2 regions of the Clostridium sp. ATCC BAA-442 genome follow, and region 1 is predicted to be linked to the other one. Evidence: predicted binding sites of a transcription regulator. Region 1 holds the regulator's gene; the other holds the start of a gene.

The links. The regulator Rex, encoded in region 1, represses fermentation and respiration genes when NADH is low (regulators of the CRP and FNR family bind a similar motif). The targets are predictions, from matches to a motif close to ATTGTTAANNNNTTAACAAT.
Region 2: the regulator Rex is predicted to act here: its motif matches at 1,038-1,057, upstream of gap (type I glyceraldehyde-3-phosphate dehydrogenase).

Annotation. Positions count from the first base shown of each region.
Region 1 covers NZ_CAXSQB010000040.1:4,806-19,069, forward strand. Annotated here, with positions in the region: gene uppS (undecaprenyl pyrophosphate synthase) at 1-389, shown strand, start outside; gene ACESY8_RS14730 (phosphatidate cytidylyltransferase) at 390-1,217, shown strand; gene ACESY8_RS14735 (1-deoxy-D-xylulose-5-phosphate reductoisomerase) at 1,219-2,382, shown strand; gene ACESY8_RS14740 (M50 family metallopeptidase) at 2,398-3,474, shown strand; gene ispG (flavodoxin-dependent (E)-4-hydroxy-3-methylbut-2-enyl-diphosphate synthase) at 3,488-4,525, shown strand; gene ACESY8_RS14750 (PolC-type DNA polymerase III) at 4,551-8,711, shown strand; gene ACESY8_RS14755 (ferritin) at 9,024-9,536, shown strand; gene ACESY8_RS14760 (peptidoglycan-binding domain-containing protein) at 9,611-10,171, opposite strand; gene ACESY8_RS14765 (peptidoglycan-binding protein) at 10,168-11,388, opposite strand; gene ACESY8_RS14770 (hypothetical protein) at 11,401-11,790, opposite strand; gene ACESY8_RS14775 (redox-sensing transcriptional repressor Rex) at 11,959-12,591, shown strand; gene ACESY8_RS14780 (hypothetical protein) at 12,588-13,733, shown strand; gene ACESY8_RS14785 (MarR family winged helix-turn-helix transcriptional regulator) at 13,852-14,264, shown strand, end outside.
Region 2 covers NZ_CAXSQB010000027.1:29,478-39,544, forward strand. Annotated here, with positions in the region: gene ACESY8_RS12290 (sensor histidine kinase) at 13-798, opposite strand; gene gap (type I glyceraldehyde-3-phosphate dehydrogenase) at 1,085-2,098, shown strand; gene ACESY8_RS12300 (alanine racemase) at 2,173-3,243, opposite strand; gene ACESY8_RS12305 (GntR family transcriptional regulator) at 3,367-3,747, shown strand; gene ACESY8_RS12310 (ABC transporter ATP-binding protein) at 3,744-4,604, shown strand; gene ACESY8_RS12315 (ABC-2 transporter permease) at 4,601-5,245, shown strand; gene ACESY8_RS12320 (ABC-2 transporter permease) at 5,248-5,871, shown strand; gene ACESY8_RS12325 (hypothetical protein) at 6,028-7,008, opposite strand; gene ACESY8_RS12330 (RNA polymerase sigma factor) at 7,005-7,541, opposite strand; gene ACESY8_RS12335 (S-layer homology domain-containing protein) at 7,696-10,067, opposite strand, start outside.

The DNA.
Region 1 (14,264 bases):
AGGAGCTCAAGGATATGTGCCGGAAAACCAGCGAGATTTCCGAGCGGTATGAGGGGATGCAGGTCAACGTCTGCTTCAACTATGGGGGACGGGACGAGATCGTTCGGGCCGCCCGACATTTCGCCGCAGACTGTGCGGCGGGAGGACGGAAACCGGAGGAGCTGACCGAGGTGCTGTTTTCCGAATACCTCTGCTCCAATGGTGTACCCGACCCGGATCTGGTGATCCGCCCCAGCGGGGAAGTGCGCATTTCCAACTTCCTGCTGTGGCAGTCCGCCTATGCGGAATTCTATTTTACTGACGTACTGTGGCCCGATTTTTCCAAAGAGGAGCTGCATAGGGCGTTGGCGGCCTACCAGGGCCGTTCCCGCCGTTTTGGAGGTGTCTGAGTGGGTAAGCGAATCATGGTGGCGGTTATTTTCATCCCGCTCCTGCTGGTGCTGTTTTACCTGATTTCTCCCGCGTATCCTTGGGCTCTGTGCCTCCTCATTGCCGGGCTGTCCATGATCGCGGTGCATGAGGTGCTCTGGTCCACCGGCTTTTTGAAGCATACCCGCATCTCCGGCTACTCCATCATACTGGCCGGGCTGATTCCCTTCTGGGTCTACTATGACGGGCGGCCTCTGCCCGCGCTGTGCGGCCTGTTCGTGTATGTGGTGCTTCTCTTTGCAGAGGCCATCGCAAGCCACAAGCGCCTGTCTCTGGAGAAGCTGGGAGGCGCCTTTTTCCTGACTGTGGTGATCCCCTTCTTCCTGTCCTCCTTCCTGCGCATTCGCCAGATGGAGCACTGGGAGCCTTTGCTCATCCTGCCCCTGGTGGCGGCCTTTATCAGCGATGCCTTCGCACTGTTTGCGGGCATGGCTTTCGGCAGGCACAAGCTGGCGCCGGAGCTCTCTCCTAAAAAGACGGTGGAGGGGGCCGTGGGCGGCTTTGTGGGGACGGTGGTGTGCACGGTACTGTACGGCGTGCTGCTCCGCTTCGCCTTCGGCTATACTGTGAACTACCTGTACCTGGCCCTCTACGGAGCCCTGGGCAGCGCCATCTCCCAGATGGGCGACCTGTCATTTTCCTATATCAAGCGGCAGTACGGAATCAAGGATTTCGGCAACATTTTTCCCGGACACGGCGGCGTGCTGGACCGGTTTGACAGCGTGATCTTCTGCGCGCCCCTGATCGAATTGTTGCTCCGGTTCCTGCCCGCCGTGGGAGGAGCATAGCATGGAACAAAACCGCTGTATTTCTCTGCTGGGCTCCACTGGCTCCATCGGGCGGCAGTCACTGGACGTGATTGCCGCCTGTGGCATGCGTGTGGCCGCCTTAACGGCCAACCGGGACGTGGAGCAGATGGAGAAGCAGTGCCGCCGCTTCCAGCCGGAGCTGGCGGTGATGATGGACCCGGAGGCCGCCGCGTCCCTGCGCCTGCGCCTGGCTGACACGCCCATCCGCGTGGCGGAGGGGATGGAGGGCCTGCTGGAGGCGGCCAGCCTGGAGGCGGCGGACACGGTGCTCACCGCCGTGGTGGGGATCGTGGGACTCCGTCCCACTTTGGCCGCCATCCGGGCTGGTAAGCGCATCGCCTTGGCCAACAAGGAGACACTGGTGTGCGCCGGGGAGCTGGTGAGCGATGCGGCTGCATGGAGCGGCTCCCAAGTGGTGCCGGTGGACTCGGAACACTCCGCCATCTTCCAGTGTCTCCAGGGCTGCCAGGACAGGGGAGAGGTGCGCCGCCTGATTCTGACCGCCTCCGGCGGCCCCTTCTGGGGATGGAAAGGGGAGGACCTTGCCGGAGTGACGGTAGAGCAGGCTCTGGCCCATCCCAACTGGAATATGGGGGCCAAGATCTCCGTGGACTCGGCCACCATGATGAACAAGGGACTGGAATTTATTGAGGCCATGCGCCTTTACCACATGCCCCCGGAAAAAATCTCCATTGTGATTCACCGGGAGAGTATAGTCCATTCCCTGGTGGAATACTGTGATCATGCGGTGCTGGCGCAGCTTGGCGTGCCCGATATGCGCCTGCCCATTCAATACGCCCTGACTTGGCCCGGCCGGGTTGCGGCGGTGGCAGAGCCGCTGGACCTGCTGTCCTGCCCGCCCCTGACCTTCCATGCGCCGGACTATGTGGCGTTCCCCTGTCTGGCCCTGGCCCTGGAGGCCGCCCACACCGGCGGCACCGCCACGGCGGTGCTCAACGGGGCCAACGAGGAGGCCGTGGGGCAGTTCCTGGCCGGACAGCTCTCTTTCTCCGGCATTGCGGAGCAGGTGGCCTACGCCATGGCCGCGGTTCCCGCGGTGCAGTCTCCCTCCCTGGGGGACATTCTGGACGCGGATCAGGCGGCCAGGGAGACCGTGCGGGGACACCGGCCCGATACGCACTGAGTAAGGAGCGATGCTATGACCATCCTGTTCATCCTGATTACCATCCTGCTCTTCGGCGCGCTCATCGCCATCCATGAGTTCGGACACTTCATCGCGGCCAAGACCCTTGGGGTGCGGGTGGAGGAGTTCGCCATCGGTATGGGCCCTAAGCTGCTCTCCAAGACAAGGGGGGAGACGACCTACTCTCTCCGGGCCCTGCCCATCGGAGGGTTCTGCTCCATGGAGGGTGAGGAGGAGGCCTCGGACGATCCCCGGTCCTTCAGCGGTAAGCCGGCGTGGAAAAAATTCATCATTCTGGTGGCCGGAGCATTTTTGAATTTTGTGACGGGGCTGGTGATCCTGCTGGTGCTCTTTTCCGTGGCGGGGAGTCCGTCCGCGCCGGTGGTCAGCGGTTATCTGCCGGGGGCGGAGGACATTCAGGAAACCGGCCTGCTGCCCGGCGACGAATTCTACCGCATCGACGGGCACCGCATCTATTTCCAGAGCGATGCGATTCTTTTCCTGGGCCGGGCGGGGGAGGATGTGGCCGTCGAGGTGCTCCGGGACGGCCGGCGGCTCAACCTCGGCACTCTGCACCTGCCCTACCGTACCCTCACCGACGAGAGCGGCCAGCAGAGCCTGAAGCGGGGGGTCATGGTGGGGGAGCTCCGGGAGACCGGGCCCCTGGGCACCCTGCGCAACGCCTGGTACCAGTCTATCGACTACGTGCGAACGGTATGGCTCAGTCTGGGGGATCTGATCCGCGGCGCGGTGAGCCTCAACGACATGGCCGGCCCCATCGGCATCTTCGCCATGGCCGGCGAGGTGGGCCAGCAGGGGGCGGCTGCCGCCGGAATGGCCGGGGCTCTGCTCAATATTTTCAGCTTTGTGGCGCTGATCGCCATCAATTTGGCGGTGATGAACCTGCTGCCCATCCCCGCTCTGGACGGCGGGCAGATTCTTTTCCTACTCGTGGGCGGCATTTACCACTTCTTCACCCACAGGCGTATCGACCAGAAGTACCTGGGCTATATCAATATGGCGGGCTTCTTCTGTCTCATTGCCCTGATGGTGGTGGTGGCCGTCAGCGACGTAAACAAATTGATCCTGTAGGGAGGCTTGTCCTATGACCAGACAGATTCGCGTGGGTGGTGTCCCCATCGGGGGGGGTGCTCCGGTCACCATTCAGTCCATGACCAACACCCGCACCGACGATGTGTCCGCCACAGCGGAGCAGATCAAACGTCTGGCGGCGGCGGGGTGCGAGATTGTGCGGGTGGCGGTGCCCGATCTGGCCGCCGCCCGGGCGGTGGGGGCCATTCGGGAGCGGAGCCCCATCCCTCTGGTGGCAGACATCCATTTCGATTACCGGCTGGCCCTGGAGTGCGTGGCCGCCGGGTGCGACAAAGTGCGCATCAATCCGGGCAACATCGGCGGGGAGGACCGGGTGAAGGCGGTGGCCGACGCCTGCCGCCAAAAGGGGATTCCCATCCGTATCGGAGTCAACGGCGGCTCCCTGGAGAAGCCCATCCTGGCCAAATACGGCGGGGTGACGCCGGAGGCCCTGGTGGAGTCGGCCTTTGGACATATCCGCCTGCTGGAGAAATTTGACTTTACCGACATATGCGTGTCCCTCAAGTCCTCCAGCGTGCGCACCACCATGGCGGCCTACCGCCTGATGAATCGGGAAAGTGATTATCCTTTACATCTTGGGGTGACGGAGACCGGCACCCTGCGCATGGGCACCCTCAAATCCGCGGTGGGCATCGGCGGCTTGCTGGCCATGGGTATCGGGGACACCATGCGGGTCTCTCTCTCCGCCGATCCGGTGGAGGAGGTATACGCCGCCCGGGACATCCTCAAGGCCGCCGGGGTGCGGAAGGAGGGACCGGAGCTGGTGTCCTGCCCTACCTGCGGGCGCACCCGTATCGACCTCATCGGCCTGGCCACCCAGGTGGAGGAGCGGCTTAAGGCCGTGGACAAGCCCATCACCGTGGCGGTCATGGGCTGTGTGGTCAACGGCCCCGGAGAGGCCTCCGCCGCCGACGTGGGCATCGCCGGCGGCAACGGGGAGGGCCTGCTCTTCCGCAAGGGAGAGATCGTGAAAAAGGTTCCCCAGGAGGCCCTGGTGGACGAGCTTTTCGCACTAATTGAGGAACTTTGACGGAGGAGGCAGGAGCGTTTCAACCATGTCACAGGCACAGAAGATTCCCTTTTTGAATTTGTTTTCCGCCTGGCGGCCCGGTGAAGAGCTGGCGGCCCTGGCAGGCGGCTATCTGGTCACGGGGGCGGTGATCGATAAGGCGGCCCGCTCTATCCGCGCCAAGGTGGAGTGCCCTCGAATGCCCGAGGAGGGCCTGCGGCACCAGATCGAGAAGAGCCTGGCCTTGGCCTACCGGGTGGAGCGGGTGGAGCTGGAGATGGGAGCGGCGGCCGCGACTGCTCCCACATCGGCTCCTGTGGCGGCTGAACCGGCTCCTGCGGCCAGCGCCCCTCCTCCTCCGCCCCCGGCCGCCCCGGTGGAGGAGGATGCCATGGCGGCCTTCCGCCGCACGGAGGAGATCCGCCGGAGAGCTCTGGCTGGTCTCAAAACTGCCAGCCCGCGGGAGAAAAAGGCGGCCTCCGGCGGCCCGAGAGGAAAGCTACTCTACGGCAAGCACGAAATCAAGCGGGAGAGCATCCCCATGAGCACCCTGGAGCTGGACATGGGAACCGTCATCGTCAAGGGAGACGTGTTTGCCGTGGATCACCGGGAGCTGAAAAAGCGGGGCGCATGGGTGGTGTGCTTCGATGTGACGGACTATACCGGCTCGGTGCGGGTGTCCAAGTTTTTCCCCGGTGACGAGGGGAAGGGCATTGTGGACGGGGTGAAGAAGGGCCAGCATCTGGTGATCCAGGGCAAGCTGAACATCGACCGCTTCACTGGCGACATGGTGCTGGAGCCCTACGCCATCATGGAGAGCGCCAAGCCCATGAAGACCGACGACGCGCCGGAGAAGCGGGTGGAGCTCCACTTGCACACCACCATGTCCTCCATGGATGCCCTCACCCAAGTGAGCCCCAAGGCGGGGCCGGACAAGAACGTGGTCAAGCGGGCGGAAGCGTGGGGCCATCAGGCCATCGCCATCACCGACCACGGCGTGGCCCAGGCATTCCCCGATGCCTGGCACTCGGCCAAGAAGATCAAGGTGCTTTACGGCGTGGAGGCGTACTTCATTAACGACGTAGACGACCGGGTGGTGGTACACGGGGACAAGGAACAAGACTTTACAGGCGATATCGTCTGTTTCGACATTGAGACTACCGGTCTGGACAAGCGGCGGGATGTAATCACCGAGATCGGAGCGGTGGTACTGCGGAACGGGGAGGTGGTGGAGCAGTTCTCCACGTTTGCTGATCCTGAACGGCCTCTGACCCGCGAGATCACCGAGCTTACCGGCATTACCGACGAGATGCTGAGGGGAGCCCCCTCCCAGGCGGAGGCCATAAATGCCTTTCTGGACTTTGTGGGGGAGCGCCCGCTGGCCGCCCACAATGCGGAGTTCGACATGGGCTTCATCGCCGAGGGGTGCCGCCGCATGGGCCGCCCCTTCGACAGCACCTCCATCGACACGCTGATTCTGGCCCAGAACCTGCTGCCGGAGCTGGGCAAGCACAAGTTGGACATCGTGGCGGAGCACCTGAATCTGCCTGCCTTCAACCACCACCGGGCCTATGACGACGCGGCCACGGTGGGCTATATGCTGGTACCTTTCTTTGAGATGCTGCGGGACAGGGGTGTACATACCCTCCAGCAGATCAATCCGGCTATGGCCAGGCTGCGTACCGGGGGCAAGGCCCGCCGCCAGCCCAAGCACCTAATCGTGCTGGCCAAGAACCAACTGGGCCTACGCAATCTCTACAAGCTCATCTCGGCCTCTCACCTGGACCACTTCAAACGCTACCCCATCATGCCCAAGAGCCTGATCAACCAGCACCGGGAGGGACTCATTATCGGCTCGGCCTGCGAGGCTGGAGAGCTGTTTCAAGCAGTTGTAAAGCGGAAAGACTTTGCGGAGCTTAAGCGCATTGCCTCCTGGTACGATTTCCTGGAGATTCAGCCTCTGTGCAACAATGCCTTCATGCTGCGCAAGGGTATGGTGCAGAGCCAGGAGGAGCTGAAGGACTTCAACCGCACCATCGTATCCCTGGGCGAGGCGCTGGACAAGCCTGTGTGCGCCACCGGCGACGTCCATTTCCTGGACCCGGAGGACGAGATCTACCGCCACGTCCTGCTGGCCTCCAAGGGTTTTGAAGATGCCGACTCGTCTCTGCCCATCTACTTCAAGACCACCACCGAGATGCTGGAGGAGTTTGCCTATTTGGGGAAGGAGAAGGCCTATGAGGTGGTGGTGCGCAACACCAATCTGGTAGCCGACTGGTGTGAGGACGTAGTGCCTCTGCCCCAGGGGCTGTTCGCCCCCAAGATCGAGAACTCAGCGGAGGAGCTGACCAGTCTGGTCTGGGGGAAAGCAAAAGCCCTTTACGGTGAGGAACCGCCCAAAATCGTGGTGGACCGCATCAATGCCGAGCTGGGCGACATCATCAAGTGCAAGTACGACGTCATTTATATGTCGGCCCAGAAGCTGGTGCAGGACTCCCTGGCCCACGGCTACCTAGTGGGCTCCCGTGGCTCCGTGGGCTCGTCCCTGGTAGCCTTCATGTCGGGTATCACGGAGGTGAACTCCCTGCCGCCCCACTACCGCTGTCCCAAGTGCAAGCACTCGGACTTCGACACCGCCAAAGAGAAGGGGATCGGCTGCGGCGCGGACATGCCCGACGCGGTGTGCCCCGTCTGCGGAACGCCCTACGCCAAGGACGGCTTCAACATCCCCTTCGAGACCTTCCTGGGCTTCGGCGGCGACAAGGTGCCCGACATCGATCTGAACTTCTCCGGCGAATATCAGGCCAACGCCCACCGGTACACCTTTGAGCTGTTCGGGCAGACCCACGTGTTCCGGGCGGGCACCATCGGCACCGTGGCGGAAAAGACCGCCTTCGGCTATGTCAAGAAGTACATGGATGAGCGGGGAAGGACGGTAAACCGGGCGGAGGAGAACCGGCTGGCCCAGGGCTGCACCGGCGTCAAGCGCACCACCGGCCAGCACCCCGGCGGCATGGTGGTCATCCCCCAGAACCGGGAGATCTACGACTTCTGTCCGGTGCAGCACCCCGCCGACGATCCCAACAGCGACATCATTACCACTCACTTCGAATATCACTCCATGGAGTCCAACCTGCTCAAGCTGGACATGCTGGGCCACGATGATCCCACCATGATCCGCATGCTCCAGGATCTCACCGGGGTGGATCCGCAAAAGATCCCTCTGGACGACCGGGACACCATGAGCATCTTCACCTCCTCTGAGGTGCTGGGCTTCGTGGACGACCCCATCCTGGGCCCAACCGGCGCCGTGGCCATCCCGGAGTTCAACACCAAGTTCACCCGCGGCATGCTGGTGGACACCCAGCCCCACGAGTTTGACATCCTCCTGCGCCTGTCCGGCTTCTCCCACGGAACCGACGTGTGGCTGGGCAACGCCCGGGATCTGATTGTGGATCAGGGCGTCCCGGTCGGCCAGGCCATCGGCTGCCGCGACGACATCATGCTCTTCCTCATCTCCTGCGGCATGCCGGAGAAGCGGGCCTTCAAGATCATGGAGTCGGTGCGTAAGGGCCGGGGCCTGCCGGATGGGGCGGAGGAGGAGATGAGGGCCGCCGGCGTACCCGACTGGTACATCGGCTCCTGCAAGAAGATCAAGTACCTGTTCCCCAAGGCCCACGCGGTGGCCTATGTCATGATGGCCTTCCGCATCGCCTGGTTCAAGGTCCACCGCCCCCTGGCCTTCTACGCCGCCTTCTTCTCCATCCGGGCCAAGGCCTTCGACGCCACCTTCATGTGCCAGGGGATGGATGTGTGTAAGGCTAAAATGCGGGAGATTGAGAGCAAGGAGAAGCCCTCTCCCGTGGAGGAGGATATTTTGGTCACCCTTGAGGTGGTCTATGAGTTCTATCTGCGGGGGTTCACCTTTGAGCACATGGATCTCTACCGCTCTCACGCGGTCAACTTCCTGCCAGACAATGAGAAGGGAAGCCTGCTGCCCCCCTTCACCTCTGTGCCTGGTCTGGGCGAGACGGCGGCCTGGTCTATCATGGAGCAGCGGGAGGGAAAGCGGTTTATATCCATCGAGGAGTTTTCCGCAGCCTGTCCCAAGGTCTCCAAGACCCACATCGAGCAGCTCAAGGCCGCTGGTGCTCTGGACGGCATGCCGGATACGAGTCAGATTACCCTGTTCGACGGACTGTTTTAACCGGCATGCCGTCCGCTGCCTGTAGCGTCCGAGCGTTTTGCCGCAGGCAAAACCTCGATGGCGGGGCGAATTGATTTCGTCCCGCCAGATGGAGGGAAACGGGACCCCAGGGACGGCGCGGCCGCCCCTGGGCCATGCCGGATACGAGTCAGATTACCCTGTTCGACGGACTGTTTTAACCGGTATCCTGTCCTCTGTTGCCTACGGCCATTGTTAGGGCGCAGAGGAATTTCTGAGTGGAATTTACAGTTGTAACAGAATAAAATCCGTGGTATTCTTATGCCATCCAGATGAGAAAGGAGTGTATTTATTATGCTGAACGAAAAAGTTGCCTCTCTGCTGAACGAGCAGATCAATAAGGAGTTCTACTCCGCTTACCTGTATCTGGAGTTCTCCGCCTACTTCGAGGACGAGGGACTGGACGGCTTCGCCAACTGGTACAAGGTGCAGGCGCAGGAGGAACGGGATCACGCCATGCTTATGTTCCAGTATCTCCAGAACAACAGCCACCGCCCGGTGCTGGAGGGCATTGCCAGGCCCACCGCCGCCCCCAACGGCAGGCTGGAGGTGCTCAAGGCCGGCCTGGCCCATGAGCAGTATGTCACCAATCTGATTCACACGATCTACGATGCAGCCTATGAGGTCAAGGACTTCCGCACCATGCAGTTCCTGGATTGGTTTGTCAAAGAGCAGGGCGAGGAGGAGAAGACCGCCGAGGATATGATCAAAAAGATGGAGCTCTACGGCGACGATGCCAAAGGCCTCTACATGCTCAACAGTGAGCTGGCGGGCCGCACCTATGCAGCTCCCAGTCTGGTACTGTAACCTGTAGTTGAAACTGTAGACAAGGTGGGTGCCCTGCTATGGACAGGGCACCCACCTTACACATATATGCCGCGTCAGGGCATAAAAAGCTCAGGCCGCGTAGTCCAGGGCGACTGGGCGCTGGTGACAAACATAGTATAGAGGCGGCTGAGGGTATTCCAGCTCTCCTGATCCAGCGTCCCGGTTTCCGGACGGTGATTCAGATGTTGAATCCACTTGATGTTGTGCTCGGTGGCGGCATTGTTTACCCCGGAGACATCACAGGTTTCCACGCCGTTCAGGACCCGAGACAGCCCGCAGAACATGGACTGCACCAGGTTAAGATGAACGCTGGCCTCACCCGGTGCGACGGAAAACTCTGGACTTGGAAAGCTGCGGGTGGGCAGCGGAGTGAGGCGGGAAACCACCTGGTGATACAAGGAAACGATAGCGTCCCAGGTGGCCTGGTTTACCTGTCCGGTGACCGGAGGGAAAAATTCCCTCTGAAAGAGCATGACGGCCTCTAGGGTGCGTTCGCCGAAAATTCCGTCCGGCGTGAGACGGGGGAGGAAGGGGTAAGCGAAAGAAATGGTGCGCAGCATGGTTTGGAGGCTGCGTACGGGCTGTCCAATCAGGTGGAGTTGGGAGCGAATCATGTGGCGTCTTCTCCTCTCTCGTCGGTGCTGCCCAGTGTCATGGGTTGGCCGGGGTACTGGGTCAGGCTGGTGGCTTCGCTCTCGGGAAGCTCCGGCCGGAACTGCTCTGGGATGACATTGGTATATTGGCTCATGGTATCCACTATGCCGACATAAAATCGGTAGAGTGCGGCCCAGGTGTCCTCGCCTACAACGCCGTCTTGGTACAGACCAGCCATCTGTTGAAGAGCCAGGACTGCGTTTTGGGTGGATTGCCCGAAAATCCCGTCCACAGCCACCGGGGGGATGTTATTATAAAACTCCGCCACCACAGAGAGAAGGTACTGTATTACCTTGACATTTTCTCCGGTGTCGCCGAGGGAAATGGTATCGGGGCGGTTGACGGGCACCAAGGTGGTGTAGAAGGTCTGACCCTCGCTGACCAGCTCCGCCAATTCCAGAACGCCCACGTACAGAAAGACCAGCTTATACCAGGTGGCGTTTCCAACGACTCCGTCCGGCGTCAGGCTGAAAATCTGCTGGAATTTGATGACCGACTGCTCGGTGGACGCTCCGAAGATCCCGTCCACCGGCTGAACCTTCGGAATAGCGGGGTAATCGCGGGAGATGCGGTTGAGCATGGTCTGGATGCGCACCACCGGCTCCCCCCGGTCGCCCAGCCGCACCGGAGTTCCGGGGTAGGAGCTGCGGATACCCATGACAGGAGCATTGTTCACGATCTCGATATTGTCGCCATAATAGTTTCGCAGGATGGTGACGGAGTCGGCGCCCTGCTCTGCCATGGCCTGGCTGCCCCACTGGGAGAGACCGTCGCAGGTGGTGGTGGTGCCGTTGCAAAATTTGGCTGCCAGGGGCTCCACAAAGCCGGTGCGCCGTATGTAGGAATTGAAGATCTCATCCACCATCTGGCTGATGTTCTCAAAAATGTTGCGCCCTTTGATGAATTTCTGGTCGTAGGCCGTGCTGGCGGTGATGTTGAAGGGGTAGCCGCGGCTGGGGTAATATTCGGTATATACCCGGTTGAGGGCAAACGAAATAATCGCCAGGATGTTTGCACGGATAGCCGCCGGCTCCCAGGTGGGATAGATCTCGCTGGAGGCCACATTCTTAACGTATTCCGGGAAGGAAACCGTCACATTTTCCGCAGCGGCGCTGGGGGCGCCCAGATGCACGGTGATGTACTGTGGGACATAGGGCGTTACAGGTGTGGTCGGCATGGGGGTACCTCCTTACAGATCCTGGGGTGGAATATCCACGATCTCCCCCCGGGTAGACGACGAGGTCTGCTCCGGCAGGGGAATCAGCTCCAGCTCCTGTAGTGTTTCCGTATTAGGAAAGACCTGGACATTCTCCACCAGAAGCATCTCATAGCCCGGTACCTCCACCCAGATGTCACAGACGGCGAAGGGGGACTCTGTCCCTGGGGATTCACTGGCAGACGGCTCGGGTGTGGCGACGCGGATCGGCGCGGTGCGTCCGTTTTCGTCCGTCACCCGTAAGGCCAGCAGCGTATGCCGCCCGCCACCCGCCCTCTGCGTCACCGCTACAGTAGCACCCGGCACCGGGAGCTGGGCCCGGGAGGTATATACGCGGGTGACAATGGTTCCAATCGAGGCCAATTGGCATTCCTCCTTTTCCTCACTCTATGCACCGGACCGGAAGGCGGTTCCAGGGAAAAGAACGTTGACATCGGCCCCTCTTTCGAGTAAACTGAATAGGAATCTTGCAGCGGAACGGGCGAGTTACGTGCGGTACCGCTTTGGAACAAGAAGAAGAGTGATGGAGCTATGAAAAAAGATAAAGTGTCCAGTGCGGTGATACGTCGCCTCCCACGGTACTACCGCCACCTGAACGACCTCTATTTGGCCGGTGTGGAGCGCATTTCATCCAACGCGCTGGGCAAATCCATGGGGCTGACCGCCTCACAGATCCGGCAGGATCTCTCCTGCTTCGGCGGGTTCGGCCAGCAGGGCTACGGCTATAATATTGAAAATCTGCGGGGGGAGATTTCCGACATTCTGGGTATGAACCGCGGCCACAACGCGGTCATTCTGGGGGCGGGCAACTTGGGCCGGGCCCTGATGGAAAACTTTCACTTCGAGCGCTCCGGTGTGGCGCTTTCGGCCGCCTTTGATGTGGCGCCGGATGTGGTTGGGCAGAGACTCTCCGGGGTGCCGGTCCACCACGTGGATCAGTTGGAGGAGTATCTGGGCCAGCATCCGGCCAGCATCGGGGTGCTGACGGTTCCCCGGAGCGTGGCCAACCGGATCGCCGGTCGGCTGGTGGCCTCCGGCGTGAAAGGAATCTGGAATTTCACCAATATTGAGCTGACGGTGGACGCGCCGGACATAGTGATTGAGAACGTCCACTTTGCCGACAGCCTGTTGGCGCTGAGCTATATGATTTCGGAGGTACCATGAAGAGACTTGCCGTTGGCCTGCTTGCCCTGGTCATCCTGATAGGCTGTGCGGCAGTATATGCCGCCGATACGGGAACAGGGGAGAGCCTTGTAACGCAGGGCTACCTGAACGACACTTATATTCCGGACGTACTGCGGCAGGCGGAGACACGCATCGCGGAGCAGACAAAGACCGTCTACGACTCTGTGCTGGCGGATCTGAATGCCAGGCACAGCGGTTATCTGGCCCGGGCAGGTGGAGAACAGTGCTATGCCGCCTCAATCACGGATTTCCGCTTTAAAAGGGGAGACGTGGTCAGCCTGCCTGCCGGTTCCGGGCTGCTGCTCCTGGCTGGAAGCGGAACCGTGTCCTATTCCGGCGGCAGTGTGGTGGATATTACGGTGGGGCAGACCGTCGCCTCCGGCACCGCGCTGACCGCACGTCACCGCGTCTTAGCGGCCGAAAATACCACAGCGGCAGTGACAATCACCTCTGATACTGCGGTTTTGGGCGTAGAGGGCTTCTATACCGTGTCCTCCGGAGCGGGGCTGGACTATAATGCTCTGGCCGACGCATTAAAGCAGATGGGGCTGTTCCAGGGCACTGGAACGGCCTACGGCTCCGGGTATGATCTGGAGCAGGCTCCTACCCGTATCGTAGGACTGGTCATGTTCCTGCGTTTGATCGGGGAGGAGGGGGCTGCGCTGAGCAGCACAGCGGCCAACCCCTTTGCGGACACCCCTGCCTGGTGCGACCGCTATGTGGCCTATGCCTATGAAAAGGGCTATACCAAGGGCAACAACATCAGTGCCGGTGGACAGCGCTACTTTGGACCGGATGCACAGCTCTCGGCAGGGGAGTACATGACCTTTCTTCTGCGGGCGCTGGGCTACTCGGACAGCGGGGCATCGCCTGACTTCTCCTGGGCCAATGCCGTGGGCAAGAGCGTGGAGTTTGGTGTGCTCAACGCTGCGGAACAGGCCAAGCTGACAGGCAGCCCCTTCCTGCGGGCCCAGGTGGCCTATCTGTCCTATTTCGCACTGTCGGCCCCTCTGAAGGACGGCAGCGGCATCCTGCTGGACAGGACGGCTGCCAGCAGCGGCGTGGACAAAGCCGTATTTCAGGCGGTGATGAACGGCGTCACCGTGGACAGGCTGAGCTGAATGGAAAGACCCTCCGGTTTACCGGAGGGTCTTTTTGTAAATGTTGCTCATTGACAACTGTTAGCAAGATAACTAAAATAAACTCTGTAAAACAGCTTGCATGGAAGGGGGTGTCTGAATGCGGCAAGAACGCCATGCGGGTTACGAGGTCAAGGCGCTGTCCAATCTGATCCGGCGCAAGGTCTGGGAACTCTCCGGCCAGCCGGAATGCGATGTTTTTACCGAGATGCAGGGGATGCTTCTGGGATTTCTGTGCCATAATCGGGATCAGGAAATCTTTCAGAAGGATCTGGAGGAGGCGTTTTATATCCGCCGCTCCACCGCGTCCAGGCTGCTGAAGCGCCTGGAGGAGGAGGGATTTGTGATGCGGTGCTCCGTATCCCGTGACGCCAGGCTCAAGCAGGTGATGGCAACGCCGAAAGCGGAGGCCCTGAACCAGCAGATTGCCTCGCGCATCACACAGGTAGAGGCAGCGCTGACCAAGGGAATCGGCGCTGAGGAGTTGCAGCAGTTCATGATGACCATTGCAAA
Region 2 (10,067 bases), on a different contig from region 1:
GTCTGCACTGTATTACTCCACATCCTCCGGGAAAAAGGCCCGGTAGGGCAGCACGCCTGCCAGCTCGATGAGCGTGTCGGAAAATCCGCCGCTGCCGTCAAACCCCATCCGGGGCGTTTTCAGCAGCTCGCCCGGCTCCGGCGGCCGGAGGGGCAGGGACACGATCGCCCGGGAGCCCCGCTCCTCCCGCTGCTCAAAGACGATGCTCCCCCCGTGGAGGGCGGCGATGCGGCGGGCCACCTTCAGTCCAAGACCCAGGCTGCCCGGCCGCTGAAGCAGCTCCCGCTCATCGGTTTCCGGGAGAAAACCCGGTCCGTTGTCCCACACGGTGAGGACCGCCCGCCCGCCCCGGCGGGCCAGGCGCAGGCCGGACTCTCCGCCCTCTCCCGCCGCGCGGACGGCGTTGGCGATCAGGTTGAGCAGCAGCCGCCGGAGCTGGGCCCCGTCTCCATGGGTGAGGAGGCTCCCTATCTCCTCCTCATAGGAAAAGCGGATGCCAGCCAGCGCCGTCAGGGGAGACACCTGCTCCCCCAGCTCCCGGCACAGCCCGGCCAGATCCAGCGTGCCCTCCCGCAGGGGGAGCTCTCCCTCAGGCAGTTCCAGATACTCAAGATTGCCCACCATACGAATCAACCGGTACAGGCTCTGGTGCAGAATGGCCAAATAGGGGTCGTACTGCGGCCCCGCCTTCTCCCGCACCACCGGCGTGAGCAACTGAATCGCTGCGGACAGGTTGTTCATCTGCTGACGGAGCTGCTCTACCAGGAGCGGTCCCAGATCCTCTCTCTTCTCATCCAAATGCCGCCGACCTCCTTTCCAGTCCTGCCATAGCTTGCGCAGGAATTCCGTAAAGTTGTAAGGGTATGATAACGTCAGTATAGCAAAATCCGACCCGCCGCTCAAGCAGAAATGTCGAATCATGTCGAAACCACCGCGTTTACCGATAGTGCCGGTGTAAATTTATACAGTTTCCCCAGTAAGTTTTCTGTTTTCCCCCTTTTCATTCGGCGCGGATTCGTTTATAATGGAGGCGCGCAATTGGAAATCATTTAAGAATCAAATTAGAACGAAGGAGCGATTCATTATGAGCATTAAAGTTGGCATTAATGGCTTTGGCCGGATCGGCCGTCTGGTGTTCCGCGCGGGTATCTCCCGTTCCGACATCGAGTTCGTGGGTATCAACGATCCCTTCATGACCCCCGATTACATGGCCTACATGCTGCGTTATGATACCATGCACGGCCAGTTTGACGGCACCATTGAGTACACCGACGACGCCATCATCGTCAACGGCAAGACTGTGAAGTTCTTCGCCTGCATGGATCCCAAGGACATCCCCTGGGGCGAGGTGGGCGCCGAGTATGTCGTGGAGTCCACTGGCATGTTCCTGACCAAGGAGAAGGCCCAGGCCCACATCGACGCCGGCGCCAAGAAGGTGGTCATGTCCGCCCCCTCCAAGGACGACACCCCCATGTTCGTCATGGGCGTCAACCACGAGACCTATGACTCCAGCATGAACTTTGTCTCCAATGCCTCCTGCACCACCAACTGCCTGGCCCCCATCGCCAAGGTGCTGCACGACAACTGGGGCATTACCGACGGCCTGATGACCACCGTCCACTCCACCACCGCCACCCAGAAGACTGTGGACGGCCCCTCCAAGAAGGACTGGCGCGGCGGCCGCGCCGCCTCCGGCAACATCATCCCCTCCTCCACCGGCGCCGCCAAGGCCGTGGGCAAGGTCATCCCCTCCCTCAACGGCAAGCTGACCGGCATGTCCATGCGCGTGCCCACCCTGGATGTCTCCGTGGTGGACCTGACCGTCAACCTGGCCAAGCCCGCCAAGTACGACGAGATCTGCGCCGCCATGAAGAAGGCCAGCGAGGGTGAGCTGAAGGGCATCCTGGGCTACACCGAGGACGCCGTGGTGTCCTCCGACTTCCTGGGCGACACCCGCACCTCCATCTTCGACGCCACCGCCGGCATCGCCCTGACCGACACCTTCGTGAAGGTCGTGTCCTGGTACGACAACGAGATCGGCTACTCCAACAAGGTGCTGGACCTCATCACCCATATGTATTCTGTGGACCACAAGTAAGTGAATCCAACCAAAGAGAGCGGAAGCCGGACGGCCTCCGCTCTCGTTTTCGTTCTGCCCACGGAGGCGGCCGCTCACACCTCCCGCACGTCCACATAGGCGGAGGTGGTGGCGTCCAGCACCGCCATATAGCCGCAGCGGAAGTCCAGCCAGTCTCCCACCTTTACCCGGCCTCCGCACCCCTCCACGTCCACAATCAGGTGGTCGGAGCTGGCGCCGATCATCTCCGCCCCCGGCAGGGTGGGGGTGAGGGCGGCCCAGGCCACATCCTGCTTGCCTGCGGCGCAGATGGCCCGCAGGTGGACCCCCCGGTCGGGGTATTCGGGCAGATCCCCCTTGCCGTCCCGGCCGTGCTCCCCGATGGGCACCGACGGCTTGCGGCGCAGCTCCACCACCTGGGCCTTGAAGTGGAAGGCGTCGGTGTGGTACCCCTCCAGAAAGCGCATGCCGGTGGTGTCCTCGCCGTAGAGCAGCCCCTCGCCCACCCGCAGGTGGTTGATGCCCGCGGGGAGCCGCCCCTCCTCCAGCAGCTTGAGCGTACAGGTGGAGCCGCCGGACAGGGTTTTGATATGGAAGCCGTACTTCTCATTGAGGAAGTCCCGCAACTCCACCAGGATCTGTGTGTTCTCCACCGAGGGCAGGATACTTCCGTAACACCCCACGTTGGTGCCCAGACCCACCAGCTCCACACCGGGACAGCCCAGAATCTGCCCCGCAATCTCCTCCAGCTGCTCCCGGCCGAACACCCCCTCCCGGAGATCCCCTACGTCCACCATGAGAATAATGGGGTGAATCTTCCCCTGCCGGACGGCCGCATCGGACACGGCGCGGATGACCTCAATCTGGCTCTGGAGGCTACAGTCAGCCCAGCGCACCACCTCCTCGGCCTCGTCAATGGCGGGTATGCGGATGAGCAGGTAGTGCAGGCCGGGTATGGCGGTCTTGGCGGCGATGATGTTTTTCAGGCGGCTGTCCGCGAAGCGGGTGACGCCGCCGGCCCGGGCCGCCCGGATCACCCCGGGGCGGGCGGAGAAGCCCTTGGTGACAAAGGCCAGCTCCACCCCCCGCAGGGCGCAGAAGGTGTGGAGCTTTCGGGCGTTCTCCTCGATTTTCCTGGTGTCAATCTCCAGTATGGGTGCGTACATGCTTTCCAACCCCCTTTGTAGCTACCAACAGTGTAACCCTCATTTTCCCTCTTGACAAGGGGAATTCCATATGTCATACTGTGTATGCTGAATATATACAGTATGACATCAAGAAGGTGTACCATGGACATCATCATCCGCAATTCCGGCGGCGTACCCATCTATGACCAGATCACCCGGCAGATGAAGGGCCTCATTCTCCGGGGAGAGCTGAAGGAGGGCGAGGCCCTGCCCTCCATGCGGCTGCTGGCCAAGGAGCTGCGCATTTCCGTCATCACCACCAAGCGGGCCTATGAGGAGCTGGAGCGGGAGGGCTTTCTCACCACTGTGCCGGGCAAGGGGTGCTTTGTGGCGCCCCAGAACCCGGAGCTGGTGCGGGAGGACACCCTCCGCCGGGCCGAGGAGCACCTGTCCCATGCGGTGGACGTCGCCAAGGCCGGCGGCGTCACCCTGGCCGAGCTCACCGAGACCCTCAACCTTCTGTATGGAGACGAAACACTATGAAAAACGCATTGGAAGTGTCCCATCTCACCAAGGACTACGGCTCCTTCAAGCTGGACGACGTGTCCTTCACCGTACCCGGCGGCACCATCATGGGCCTGATCGGGGAGAACGGCGCAGGCAAGTCCACCACCATCAAGTGCATCCTCAACCTGGTCCGCCGGGACGGCGGGGAGATCCAGGTGCTGGGCCTGGACAACCTGGCGGACGAGCGGGCGGTCAAGGCCCAGGTGGGGGTGGTGCTGGACGAGACCACCTTCCACGACGGCCTCTCCGCCCCCCAGGTGGGGAGCATTCTCGCCCGCCTCTACCCCGGCTGGGATGGAGCCCTGTACCAGCATTACCTGGAGAAATTCGGCCTCACCAGCAAAAAGCTGGTCAAGACCTTCTCCAAGGGCATGAAGATGAAGCTGTCCCTCGCGGCGGCCTTTGCCGCTAGGCCCCGCCTGCTGATCCTGGACGAGGCCACCTCCGGCCTCGACCCGGTGGTGCGGGACGAAATTTTGGACGAGTTCCTGGCGTTCATTCAGGACGAGGAGCACGCCATTCTCCTGTCCAGCCACATCACCAGCGATCTGGAGAAGGTGGCCGACTATGTGACCTACCTCCACAGGGGGCGGGTGGCGGTGTCGGGGGCCAAGGATGAGCTGCTGGACACCTACGGCAAGCTGGTGTGCGGCCGCTCCGAGCTGGAGCGGGTGGACCCCGCCCTGCTGGTGGGGGTGCGCTCCGGCCAGTTCGGCTGTGAGGCCCTGGTGAAAAACCGGCGGGCTTTCGCCCGGTTCCACCCCGAGCTGGCGGTGGAGCCGGTGTCGCTGGAGGATATTATGGTCTTTACCGTAAAGGGGGATGCCCGATGACCGGCCTCATCTACAAGGATTTTCTGGCCCTTAAGGGCCATCTGACTACCTACCTGGTCTTTTTCCTGGTCTACGGCGGCCTGTGCTTGTCGGGAGTGTTCACCGCCTCGGTGCTGTGCGGCATGGTGGTGCTCATGTCCCTGATCACCCCTATGACCACCGTCACCTCCGACGACGTGAGCCGCTGGAACCGCTTCGCCATCGCCACCCCGGCCTGCCGCCGGGGGGTGGTGACAGGCAAGTACCTGTTCACCCTGCTGGTGACCCTGGCCAGCACCGTGTTTGTCTCCCTGCTGCTGGTCGTGCTGGCCCTGGCCGGCGGGCTGGAGGAGTCCCTGTCCGAGCTGCTGCTGTCCGCCCTGGCCTGTGCGGGGATCGCCCTGATCATGAACGCGGTGGCGCTCCCCCTGCTGCTCAAGTTTGGGGCGGAGAAGGCCCGCATGGTGAGCATGGCGCTCTTTTTACTGGTCTTCGCCGGCTTCGCCCTGCTGGGCCTGGCGGCCGACCGGGGCCTCGCCCTCCCCGCGCCCCCGGCGTGGGTGCTCACCGCCCTGCCCGGCCTGCTTGCCATCCTGGCCGTGGGCGGCTTCGCCCTCTCCTACTGTATTGCCCAGGCCATCTATGCCCGAAAGGAGTTCTAAGCATGGCCGGACTGCTCTGCAAGGACTGGCTGCTGCTCCGGCGGCAGCTTTGGTACTATGCCCTCCTGCTGGGGCTTTATCTGACGCTCACTGCCGCCGGAGTGCTGGACGCCTCTTTTCTGTGCGGCCTGGCGGTTCTCTACGGCACCCTTCTCCCCACCACCTGCTTCAGCTATGACGAGGCTGTGCACTGGGAGCGGTACGCCGCCGCCACCCCCTCCGGACGGCGCGGGACGGTGGACGGCAAGTACCTGCTGGCCCTGCTGCTGGCCGCCCTCAGCGGCGGGATTTCCCTCTTCCTCACCGCCCTGATGGAGGGGCCGGAGAGCGCTCTGTCCCTGGCGGTGCTGGTCTGTACCGGCCTGGCCCTGGCGGTCAACGCCGTCAACCTGCCCCTTCTCCTGCTGTTGGGGGTGAGCCGCAGCCGGGCGGCCCTCTACTTTGTGTTCATCCTCTTCTTCGGCGGCGGCATGGCCCTGCTTTTGCTCTTCCAGCGGGGCCTTCTTCCCCCGCCCACCCCCGGCCTGGCCGCCGCCCTGCCCTGGCTGGTGACCGTCCTGTGCGCGGCGGCCTACGCCGCCTCCTGGTGCATCGCCCGGAAGATTTACTGTAAAAAGGAACTGTAGGGGCGTGGCCTGTCCCCGCCCGCCGGGTGTGCCACGCTACGGTCGGACGAGGAACTGCGTGCGGCCGCCAAGGGACACCCACCTGTAAGCCCCTGTCTGTCCCGTATCCAAAAACGTCCCCGGAGGGAATTCCCTCCGGGGACGTTTCTGCGTGGTTCAGGGCAGCTCGATAACCCAGTCGAGACTTTCATACAGGTGGTCGGCCCTGCCGCCGGCATCCTGAATTCTCTCCACAGCCACTCCGCCGATACACACTGCGTCCACCGGTTCCTCCATGCCCTCCGGCTTGATGGCCTCGAACCGCTCGGTGCCGTCCAGCTCATAGGCGCCTGTGATGTCGTGGCAGGGATAGCGCTCTCCCGATGCGCCGATAAAGGAGATGTCGAAGGGCCAGCCCCACCACTCTGTGCTGTCGAAGCTGGCGGATATGGCCGAGCCGTCCTCCGCCACCCAGATGGTCATATCCCCCTGGGGGAGCGTCCAAGTCTTCTGTACCGTGGGGGGCGTCTCCGCCGGCACCAGTCGGAGGGAGAACACTCCCCCCTGGACGCCCAGACCGCTGACATGGAGGGCGCAGTCCTCCGGCGGCGGGGCGGCCATCGTACAGCGAAGGCGGGTGGATGCAGTGGTCTGATAGCCCTGCTCCAGGCGGTAGCGGGGGTAGCCGCTCCCCTCCCCGGCATCCGCCACGCTGTAGGGAGTGATGGTGTGGACGGCATTGTGCAGCGGCTCCCCGTCCGCCGACAGGCCCAGCCGCAGCTCCACCGGAGAGGGCAACTGATCGGCAGGTAAACGGCTGCTCATGGTGAGTTCCAGTTCCAGCACCCCGCTGCGCAGGGTAGCATCCGCCTCGTAGGTCCAGTCCCCCTCCGTCCAGGTGACCGGCTCCTCCAGCACCCAGAGCTCCGCCTTGTCATCCGCCGTGGCGCCGATGCCTGCGAAATAGCGGCAGAGCTCCCCCACCCCGGCGGCCACGGCCCGGTAGTTCATCAGTCCCAGCACCAGCCCCGCGCAGGCCGCCGCGGCCGCCAGCCGCCTCAGGGGTGCCCGGCTCCGCCTGGGAGGCGTCAGCGCCTCCTCCGTGAGTATCAGCAGACCATCCCGGTCCAGTACCTCGTCCCAATCACAGTATCTCATTTGGTTCCCTCCCGTTCCCACAGGCCCAGCCCCTGCCGGGCCAGCAGCCGCTTCAGCTTCTTCCGCAGGCGGCTCACCCGGGCGTCCACCCCGTTGGGCGACAGCCCCAGTACGCTACCCAGCTCCGCAGAAGAGAGCCCGTAGACAAACCGCAGGGTGAACAGCCTCCGTTCCTCCCGGCTCAGCCCCTCCAGCACCCGGCGCAGTCCGTCCCGCACCGCAGCTCTCTCCGCGTGATCCGCCGCCGCCAGGCCAGAGTGTTCCTCCAGTGGCTCCTCCATCCGGGCGGCCAGGGCGCGGCGGCGGTCCTTTGCCCGGCTGCGCACCAGCACGCAAAGCCAGGTCTGCTTACTCCCCTGCGCGGGATCCCACGGCGCCCTGCCCTCTACAAAGGCCCAGACGGCGTCCTGGACGCACTCCTCCGCGTCCTCCGGGCGGCCGGGGAGCTGGGCGGCGGCCACCAGCTCCAGCAGCCTGCCGTACTGCCGGAAAATCTGCTCCGCCTCCTGGTTATGATCCAAAACCTCCTCCATTGGTTCGCCCCCTTTCACCTTACAGTACGGTTCCAAGCCCGGAAACCTGACGCATCCGCCCCATTTTTTGCTCCGCCCCACAGGAAAAGCCCGGCGCAGATGCGCCGCGCTTCTCTCTGTGTCGTGTGGGCCGCAGTCCTGCGGGAAAACAGGCTCAGCCGGCCGCAGCGGCCAGGAGCTCCAGCGCCTGGGTCACCTCGGCGGCGGTGGCGGCGCCCTGAGGCGCCAGTGTGCCGTCCTCCTTGCCGGTAAGTACGCCGGTGTTCACTGCCCAAGTCATGGCCTCCAAGGCCCAGCCGGACACCGCATTGCCGTCGGTGAAGTCCTTGGGGGCGGGGCCGTCCTGCGCCAGCTCATAGCCCTTCTTCTGCGCATAGCGGTACAGAACCACTGCCAGCTGCTCACGGGTCAGGCTGTCCCCGGGGCCAAACGCTGCGGCGCTGTAACCCTTCATGATCCCCTCGGAGGCCGCCCAGTTCACCGCGTCCGCGTACGCTGCGTCCTCCGCCATATCGTCAAAGCCGGCCGCACCGCCGGTGGGCTTGCCCTCCCGCTCATAGAGCTCCTGGGCCAGCGTGCCGCGGGTCACGGCGGAGAACTCCAGGGGCTCGTCGGCCAGCATCTCCGAAAAGATGGCATTAGAGGCAAAGAGGTAGTCGTCCTGCTGGTGGGCGCGGTTGACAATGGAATTGGCAAATACGGTGATATCCATCGTGCCGTCCGTCCAGGCAATGGCCTCCACGCCGTTGTCCATGCTGCCGCCGGCCATACAGCCGACGATGAAGCTGTCCTTCTCCTGGGCGCGGATAAGCACCTCGGCGTTCTCCGGGTAGCCCGTGAGCACCGCGCAGTTGAGGGTGTAGATGACATGATCACCGTCGCCAGTCTGACTGGCGGTCACCAGGCTGTCGCTGGGGTAGGTGACGCGGTGGAGGGCCTCCTGTCCCTTCTCCTCGTAGGTCAGGCCGGGAATCAGAGTCTGGAGGTAGTCCAAAGTAGAGGCACCGGTTGCGATGTAGGGGGTACCGCTCTTCACGGCCTCCACCGCGGCCTCGCCCCAGGCGCCGCTGTCCAACGCCACGGAGCCCACTATGACATCCGCCTTGGCGGGATCGTCGGTCACCCGGAAGCCCATGTGTTTGGTGTAGGCCATCACATCGTAGTTGGAGGTGCCGTTGTTATGGATGTTGTCATAGTTGATGAAGCCGTATCCGTCGGCAAACCACTTGGTATAGTAGCCGGAAGTCACCTTGTCGTCGCCGAAGGCGGCGTGGCGGCCGGCCAGATACAGGGTGGGGGCGGAGATAGCGCGGGCAGCGGGCATCTGCTCGGTCAGGGTAATCACCAGCGCATACTCTTGCTCCACGGCGGCCAGATCGGAGGCGCGCACGACAAAGTCGCCCTTATTGGCGCCCTCGGTTACCATGCCCACCGTCTTGCCCGAGGCCAGCAACGCATTGACGGCACGGACGGTTTCGGTGCCGTTGTTGGCCAGCAGGGCGATAGAGCCGGAGCCGGTGCTCTGGCTGGCGGACTGAACCTCCGTGACCGCCTCCAGAGCCCCCTCAAAGGCCCCAACGGTGTCGATGGGGGCGCAGTCAAAGCCGCGCATGTTGGGGAAACTGGATACCGACTCGGAGTACAGGCTGGGGAAACCGGAGGCGGAGGCGTCATAGCCTTGGTTCAGGACACAGTTGGCGTAGTTGCGCTTGGCCTGATACATATCCACGACCAGGGAGCCGGCCTTGTAGGTCACGCCGTCCACCGCAGTGTCCCTGGTCAGGCGGGAAACCTGGACGCCGTTGCGGATCAGGAACTCCGCCATGGCATAGGCGTCGGCGGGGTCACGCTGGGCGGCCGCGTCCACGGGGAGCACATAGTACTCGGGAAAGTATTTGCCATTGCCCGCATAAGGCACCCGCCAGGTATCCTCCGTCAGGGTCTGGTTGCTCATGTCCACGTACCACTGCTCCATCTTGTCGCGGTGATCCTCGTTGTTCACGGCGCGGCGGAAGAACTCCAGCTGCGCCTCATAGCAGGTATCCTTACAGTCGGACAGGAACTGCCACAGGCCATACATGCCGCTCTCCAGTAAGCGGACAGAGCTCTCCCCGCCGGAGGGAGTCTCGATGGTGAAGCCCATGGAGCCGCAGTTGAGCATGGCATAGCTGGGTGTGTAGTTGGTACTCAGGTCATCCCAGGCGTCCCAGCCGGTCTCGGCATCATAGCTATCGCGCAGGGGGGTATAGTAGGTCTGATACTTGGTCTCAAATTCATCCTTGTGCTGCACGGACATGGTGGCCAGAGCGGCATTGCCGAAGGCCTCGGCCCCCAGCAGAAACTGCTCCACAAAGAGGTCATACTCCAGGTTAGGCTCGTGGGGCGGGGTGCAGGGCTCACACAGGAACTGAGCGGTGAAACCGTGGAACTCGATGAAGGCCACGGGATTCCATTGGCAGATCAGGCGGGCGATGTTGCTTGTCTCCGCCTGGGTCTGGTTGGAGGCGTCACGGTTCAGATCGAAGC